Regions from separate parts of the Francisella sp. AG1 genome, predicted to be linked through region 2. Evidence: riboswitches for the same ligand, from Rfam matches in the RefSeq annotation. Region 2 holds a riboswitch; the other holds the start of a gene.

Region 1 (4,413 bases), 370 kb from region 2:
GGGCATTTCGAAAAACCACAGTGTCTCCAAGTCTGTCCAATAGATTGTATAATTATAGATTCTGAAAATATTGAAACACAAAACGAATTATATAAAAAGTATTATAAACTTGTTTCTTAATTAGCTTTAAAAAGATTGAAAAAAATATATAAATAAGATATTGTGACATAGTTATTGCTTAATAATTCAAACTATAAGAAATTTTTAAAAAGGAGTTTTTGATGAAACTAAAAAATACCGTACTTGCTATATCTGTATTAATAGGTACAACTGCCGTATCTTTTGCTGCAACCGGTGATAATATGGATACTTCAGTAGATACAACTGCATCGACCACATCAGAGTCTAGTTCTAATACTTTCATTCAACCTTTTGCTAATACTTATAGCTCTATAACAAATGAAGATAATACATGGGGACCACAAGATAGAACTGGTCAATGGTACCTAGGTGTACAAGCTAATGGTTTTGTAAATGATTTTAATAATAAGAATGGCGCAAGTGGCGGTTGGAATGGAATAGTTGGTTATAACATAAATAGATATTTTGCTGTTCAATATAATCAATTCGCAACTTATGGTGGTATGTTTGGTGGTTTAGGTGAAGGTGTTGTTAATCTTAGTAATAGCACGATGCTAACTCCATATGCTGCTGGTGGTGCTGGTTGGGCAAACTTAGCTGGTCAGGCTACAGGTGCTTGGGATGTTGGTGGAGGTCTTAAGTTTGAGCTTTCTAGAGATGTCCAGTTAAGTGCTGATTATAGATATATTCAAACTATGGCTCCTAATGGCACAGGAGCTAAAGCTAGAGCTGGTACAAATATGATTGGTGGTGGTATTACTTGGTTCTTTGGTGGTGATGATGCTAGTAATAATACTGCAAATATCCAAGATAATGGTGCAACAACAGCTGCGGAAACTACAGTAATACCAACAGTTGATGAAACTAAGTATGTTTTGCCTAAAGGAATTAAACAGTGTGCTAAGAACTTTAATTTAACTAAAGATGGTGTTGCATGCTACACAGTTAATGGTGATGATGTAACAGTTTATTTAGATACTAAGTTTGCATATGATAGTGAGGTTTTAAATGCAAAAGGTAAAGAAGCTATTTCTTCTTTTGTTGATTTTATAAAAGATAGTGATATTGCATCAGTAACTGTTAAAGGTTATGCTTCTCAAGGTCGAACTGGTCAAGAATTTGAGATTTATAATCAAAAACTTTCTGAAAAAAGAGCAGAGTCTGTTGCTAATTATATGGAAGGTCTGGGTCTAGATAGTGAGAAGATTATAACTAAAGGTTTTGGTTATAATGATACTCTAGAAGGTGTCAGTGAGTCAGACGCACGTAATCAGCGTGTGCAAGCAAGTGTTTCTGCTCCTTTAAAGCAAGAAAAATAATTATTTTTAAATTTTTATCTTTTTCAAAATATTTTATTTCATAAAAAATATACCTAATTAATGATAAAAGAGTTCTTTATTATATATTTTTTTGTTAGTCTATATTTTATCGGCACAGGGGAGTACATAAGTACTGAGAAACTTTTTTAAGTTGACCCTTTGAACCTGATCTAGTTAATACTAGCGTAGGGAGTGCAAGGATATCATTATAATAGAGACTTTAATACAGTTTAGAATTTATGTATCTTTGTATTTTCCTATAGATTTTTTATAAAAATATAGGAGTATGATCATGGATCAACAATCAAAATCTGCAGAAATTAATAGTTTAAGTGAAGCTTTACTTAAATCATATACTAATTCAAAAAAAATATACCTTCATAATGATAATAATGAAATAAAGGTTCCATTTAGAAGTATATCTCAATCTGAGACCATTTTAGATGATAAACATAGTCCAAACCCAGTAATACTTGTTTATGATAGTTCTGGAGAATATACGGATGATAATGAGAGGATAAATATTGAAGAAGGTTTGTCCAAGCATAGATTAAATTGGATAAAGAAAAATGAAGATTTAGAGAAGTTAACTTATTTAAATTCTACGTATACTAATGATCAAGCTGATAATAGCTCAAATTTTCCAAACAGGTTTATTCCATATAGATCTAAGCAAGATAAAAATGTATCACAAATGCATTATGCAAAAAAAGGAATTATAACTCCAGAAATGGAATATGTTGCTATTAGAGAAAATATAAAAAAAGCTAATATTCATCTTGATAAAGCTTCAATAAGTCAGCATCAAGGTACTTCTTTTGGAGCAAATATTCAGGAAGAAATAACTTCAGAATTCGTGCGTAATGAAATTGCAAATGGTAGAGCTATTATACCTGCTAATGTTAACCATCCTGAGTTAGAGCCTATGATTATTGGCAGAAACTTTCAAGTCAAGGTAAATGCCAATATTGGTACATCTGCTGTAACTTCATCAATCGCGGAAGAGGTTGAGAAGATGGTTACAGCTATTAGGTGGGGAGCTGATACTGTGATGGATCTGTCAACGGGGAAGCATATACATCAAACAAGAGAGTGGATCATTAGAAATAGTCCTGTTCCTATAGGAACTGTCCCAATTTATCAGGCATTAGAAAAAGTTGATGGTATTGCTGAAGATTTAACTTGGGAAGTATATAGAGATACGTTAATTGAGCAAGCAGAACAAGGAGTGAGTTACTTTACTATTCATGCTGGCGTACGTAAAGCATTTATTTCATTAGCAGCAACTAGAATAACAGGTATAGTTTCTAGAGGTGGAGCAATAATGGCTAAATGGTGTATGCATCATAATCAAGAGAATTTTTTATTTACTCATTTTGAAGAGATTTGTCAAATAATGAAAGCTTATGATATAAGTTTTTCTTTAGGAGACGGCTTAAGGCCTGGGTGTATAAATGATGCAAACGATAGTGCACAACTTTCAGAATTAAGAACACTAGGTCAGTTGACAAAAATTGCTTGGAAGCATGACATACAAACTATGATAGAAGGTCCAGGCCATGTACCAATGCATCTGATTAAAGAAAATATGGAATATGAGTTACAAGATTGTTTTGAGGCGCCATTTTATACTTTAGGCCCTTTAGTGACAGATATTGCACCAGGATATGATCATATAACTTCAGCTATAGGAGCTGCTCAAATAGGTTGGTATGGTACATCGATGTTATGTTATGTCACTCCAAAGGAGCATCTAGGCTTACCGAATAAAGAAGATGTACGAGAAGGAATAGTTACATATAAGTTAGCTGCACATGCTGCTAATCTTGCTAAAGGATTTCCAGGAACTCAAATTAGAGACAATGCTCTTTCTAAAGCAAGGTTTGAGTTTAGGTGGGATGATCAATTTAATCTGAGTTTAGATCCTGAAAAAGCTAGAGAATATCATGATGAGACTTTACCTAAGGAAGGTCATAAAGCAGCACACTTTTGTTCAATGTGTGGACCAAAATTTTGTTCTATGAAATTATCTCAAGATATTAAAAGAACAGCTAGTTAGGTTATTTTTATATGCGAAAAATAGCTATTGTTGGAGCTGGAGTTATAGGTCGAGTATTGGCATTAGAACTTTTAAAAGAACTGCCTGGTATTCAAGTAGAAATTTTTGATAAAGATTTGGATGGCCATAAAAGTTGCAGTTATAATGCCGGAGGTATGATAGCTCCAATATCTGAATTAATTAATTGCCAATCACATGTTTATGAATCTGGTTACAATAGTCTTAAACTTTGGCAAGAGCTTGTAGAACCAAAAAATAATATTATAGAAAAGTTTAATACGCTCTTACTTGCTCATAAGTATGATGGTATAGAATTAGATCTTGCACATAGGTCAATAGCTTTTCGTGTTAAAGAATATAATCGTGTTATGAAAGATATAGAAGCTATTGGTTACCAAGATTTAATACAGTTAGAGCCTATCATTTTAAATAGTAGTATATGCGATAGAGCTTATATTATAAAGAATGAAGGTGCTGTTAATGTGGCTAAGTTTTTTGATTTTACAAATAAAAGATTCTATCAATCTGATTCTGTAAATTTTAGGCAACAAAATATTAAACAAATACGAGATAAGCATATTTATATTGATAAAAGTACTAAGTACGAATATGATCAAGTATTTGATTGTAGGGGGTTTAGTTCGAAACAATCTTTGGAGCTATATGGTGTTAGAGGTGAAGCAGTAGTTATACAACATCAAGGTATTAAGTTAAATAGTGTTATACGTTTAGCTCATCCAAGACACCCTTTATATATAGTCCCTCGAGGAAAAGGGGTGTTTTATTTAGGAGCTACAAGTATAGCTAGTGATGAAAATTCACCAATTTCTGTACAAAGTTTGATGGAGCTATTATCAATGGCTATGGTAATTGATAAAAAGTTTGCTGAAGCGCGAATTTTGAAAACTTTAACAGCAGTTAGACCAACTAGTATTGATGATAGACCTATTATTA
Region 2 (4,413 bases):
ATCAAGGTCATCACCAATGTTTTTACCTAAACTTTCCACATCAGATACATAATCTAAAACATCATCTGCTATTTGAAAAGCATTACCCAAATAAACCCCATATTCTTTAATACTTCTTTGATATTGAGCGTATTGTTTTTTATCCAGACTAATAACTCCCGCTAATTCACAAGCTGCCTCAAAAAGCTTTGCCGTCTTACAATATATTACATTGGTATAATCTTTCTCTGTAAGCTCTAAGTTTCTAGCATTTAAAAGCTGAAGCACCTCACCTTCTGAAATTTTATTAGTAGCATCAGCTAATATTTGCATAATCTGCATGTTATTCAAATTAACCATCATTTGGAATGCTCTAGAATAAAGGAAATCTCCAGTTAAAATACTAGCTGCATTTCCAAAGACATTATTAGCTGTCTCCTTACCTCTACGTAGCTGAGAATCATCAACAACATCATCATGTAATAACGTAGCAGTATGAATAAACTCAATAATTGCAGCACAAGCTAAATGTTTGTTATCTTTACAGCCTAATGCGCGTGAAAATAGCATTACAAGTAGAGGCCTTAAACGTTTTCCACCACTATTTATTATATGGTGGCTTATTTGATTGATCAATACCACATCAGAAGAAAGAGAATCTATAATAAACTGATTATTACCTTGAATATCCTCTCTTATAAGTGACTGAATATCTTTTAGCTGTTGCATAGTTTGTTAGAACTAATTTATTAATTAGATTTAAGAATAAAGTAGCAGAATCTAATTATCAATAGCTATATTAATATTATGCTCTAATCGTTATCAGGAGTTATCTTGAAATGTTTTAATATTTGCTTATCCTCGGTGTTTAATGTTTCATTATTTGACTCTACTGCGCCATTAAACCCCTTCACAAACTCTTTATTATTAGATTTATTAAAAACTGTTATTTTCTTTAATTTTGACTTATATTGGGCAGCAATAATCATACCAACCTCATATGAATCTTCATCAGAGATTTTATCTATATTAGGCTTTTGATTTAGAATAGTATCATCAAAACCAGCTATAAAATCTTTTTTTACTAACTCATCTTTCGTAGCTTTAAAGCTTTTATGTGATATTTTACCCAATGACTGCCCAACTGCATATGGAGTATATTTATAACCTTCTGCAAAGGCATAGTTAAACGAAACATTTAATACAAAAAATAATAATATCAGAAACTTATTAAGCTTTCTCATTATAAGGTTATTATATAGGTCTTATTATGCTAAATATTTTAGCATATAAGTTAAGATAGTTTCAGAACCCTTTTGTAGCTCTTTATATTTTTATAATAAAAATATTGAACTATTTGAATCAAAATTAAAACAGACAAGCAACCAGAAACTATCACTGATACTATAGGCCAACCCAGAAATATAGCGCTATTTATATCACATAGTATACTTAAAAAAGAGAGTCCCAAATAAAATATACTAAAACCTTCAGCTTTTTTTTGACGAAAATTCTTATAAATCTGAGGTAACCAATAAATATTATAAATAATTCCACTAATAGAACCAAACCAAAGCAATACATCTTTATTTAGCTTAGCTAAGCAAGCAGTTGTAACTATTAAGGTTAAAAATATTAATATAAATATAGTATGTACAAATATGCGCTTTTCTCGTCTGTCATTTAAAATTTGAAGCTGCTGTATAGCTAAAAAAACCAACAAAATTATATCAACTAAAATGTATTGCCACTGCATACCAAAACCTACAGCATAGATTAGGTCAAAAGAATTTGCCAAAATCATCATTGTATGAGTCCAAATACTAATCTCAAAAGTTTTATGCTTAAGCTGATTATGTATACTTTGTGGTAAAAAATGTATAAAGTAAATTACTAAAGAAATATTTAATGTTATATAACCAATATTTTCCATTATTGTTTTCCTAATATTTTTAAAAATTAAAAGTTTGGATGATAATTATCTAGAAAATACCAAACAAACTCCCTACGCTAATATTAATTAGATCAGGTAATAAAAGGGTTAGTTCTCAGCTATTTTCAAAAAAAACAGCACCCCTGTTGTCTTGTGAGGCTTAATATAACATACTTTTCTTACTTTTTACATCTTCAATAAACAAACTAACGCATCAGTTTGACTACCATCAGATCTTTTATAATATTTCTTACGCAATGCAATTTCTTGAAACCCAAGTTTGTGGTAAAGTTTTATAGCTCTATAATTATAAACATCAACTTCTAGAAAAATTTCTGAGATATTTAACTTTGAAAGATAAGTACATGATTGCAACAATAGGTAATAACCAAGCCCTTTAGTTTGACTGGAGATATCTACACAAATATATAGTAGCTCAGCAATATTTAGAAAACTACTAAAAATTGATATTGCTACAAGTTCACCTTGACACAATAAACCTAAAACAAGGTCCTGATCCATAGATTCTAATATTTGCTTGTCTGACCAACTAAAATTTTTATCTGACTCCCTTATCAAGGAAATCACTTGGCTTGAAAATGTATTATTTAGTTGTGAAATCTGAATATTCATAGAGCTTTGAAAATATATACTTTTTGCTTTGCACACTTAACAAATTTTGATTATCAAGGATAAAATCTTTCGCAAATACATTAATGCCCTTATACTCTTCAATAGAATTAAGCTTCATTGATTGATATATATTAACCCTTGATTTAAAAAATAAGCTATTTAAAATATTTTTCAAAAAACTAATACTTACATCACTTGTTAAAAAAATATTTATAATTTTATCGCTATCATTTTTATTACTATAAAGCAATTTTGCTCTAGATGGGTTTACCAAACCTGAATATTCTCCAGCACCATTCTTATTTTGAATCTCACTAGAAGGCTGCTCATTCATATCTCTATAATTGGCCTTTAATAACCAGATATCTATATCAAAAATACCTTCTAATTGACTCTCAAAGTTCATTATTTTTTTTCTAACCTTTCTACAAGTTTTTTAGGAAAGGAATATTCCTTTAATTTAACTGATTTTCTAAGCTGATTAACTTCAGAAGGATTGAGCTCTAAGGTTTTACCTCGAGAAACAAATTTAGGAAGAGCTATGCTACCAAACCTAACCCTAGTAAGCCTACTAACTGTTGCTCCTATAGCTTCAAACATACGCCTAACTTCTCTATTTCGTCCTTCAGAAAGTGTTACATAGTACCAAATATTAGCCCCTTCGCCTCCAGAAAATTTAACATTATTAAATTTAGCGACACCATCTTCTAATTTTATACCTTCTTTAAGCTTCTTGATAGTTTCTTCTGATAGTTGCTCACCAAATACTCGTACAGCATATTCTCTTTCTATCTCATAAGATGGATGCATCAATCTATTTGCTAAATCACCATCGGTTGTAAACAATAAGAGTCCTGTAGTGTTTATGTCTAAACGTCCAACCATTATCCATCGAGATTTCGCTAGTTTTGGTAAAGAATCAAAAACAGTTTTTCTATCCTTTTCATCTTTACTAGTACAGACCTCACCCTCTCTTTTATGATATATTATTACTCTAGGTCTTGTTAAAGGTTGTCCATATAAATATAAAGCCTTACCATCAAAACTTATTCTATCTTTATCAGTCGCTTTATCACCTATAGTTGCAACTTTACCATTAACTCTAACTCTGCCTTGCTCTATAAGCTCCTCTACTTTTCTTCGCGAACCTATACCATATTTTGCTAATATTTTTTGTAACCTTTCAGGTTTATTCTCATCATTACAACTTGTTCTATTACGCATTCTTATTCATACCTCCTTGATCAGTTTTTGAAAAAAACTCATCCATATCTTTATCATTATAATTATTAGATGACAAAATGAGCTCAACCTCTGCAGCCTCATTCTTATTATGCGCATAATTAGCCAATTTAAGCCTTAGATCTAAAACACGCTTATTATTAAAAAATTCTCCATCATCCTTCATGCTATAAATAACTTTATAACATTCTTTATAGTCATTTTGCTCAAAATACATCTCTGCTAATCTTAATTTAGCAGCCCTATAATTTATCCTAAATTTATCAGCTTTTTTCATCAAAGCTAAAGCATCAACTTTCTTGCCTTGATTATACATACATTGAGAATATAAAAACAAAGTTTGTGCCATATCATCATTATTTGAGGTATACATAGATTTATTAAATAATTCTTGAGCTTTTTTATAATCTCGTTTCTCTTTACATAAGTACTGGGCATAAAAATTCATAGCTTCAAAGCTATCAGGATGATAATAAACACCATCTTCATAATATTTTGCAGCTATAGAATTTGCCCCTATCGTTTGATAATAATATCCCGCTGCATAATCAACAATTGCTAAACTATAGTCATGCTCTTTTGATAACTTCTGGGCTTTAATAAGCTTTTCTTTAGCTCTAGCCAAA

What was found. A riboswitch is a leader RNA that binds a small molecule or an ion and turns the genes downstream of it on or off. The one in region 2 is predicted to bind thiamine pyrophosphate.
Region 1: another riboswitch for thiamine pyrophosphate. It lies ahead of thiC (phosphomethylpyrimidine synthase ThiC); the one in region 2 lies ahead of ACR0PV_RS04810 (PQ-loop repeat-containing protein).

The regions. Positions count from the first base shown of each region.
Region 1 is NZ_CM173135.1:1,307,270-1,311,682, reverse strand. It holds gene ACR0PV_RS06825 (YfhL family 4Fe-4S dicluster ferredoxin) at 1-120, shown strand, start outside; gene ACR0PV_RS06820 (OmpA family protein) at 222-1,400, shown strand; TPP riboswitch at 1,507-1,609, shown strand; gene thiC (phosphomethylpyrimidine synthase ThiC) at 1,693-3,459, shown strand; gene ACR0PV_RS06810 (FAD-dependent oxidoreductase) at 3,471-4,413, shown strand, end outside.
Region 2 is NZ_CM173135.1:935,931-940,343, reverse strand. It holds gene ACR0PV_RS04820 (polyprenyl synthetase family protein) at 1-708, opposite strand, end outside; gene ACR0PV_RS04815 (hypothetical protein) at 792-1,223, opposite strand; gene ACR0PV_RS04810 (PQ-loop repeat-containing protein) at 1,274-1,912, opposite strand; TPP riboswitch at 1,964-2,067, opposite strand; gene ACR0PV_RS04805 (GNAT family N-acetyltransferase) at 2,099-2,539, opposite strand; gene ACR0PV_RS04800 (chloroquine resistance protein) at 2,517-2,951, opposite strand; gene rluB (23S rRNA pseudouridine(2605) synthase RluB) at 2,951-3,769, opposite strand; gene ACR0PV_RS04790 (pilus assembly protein PilF) at 3,762-4,413, opposite strand, start outside.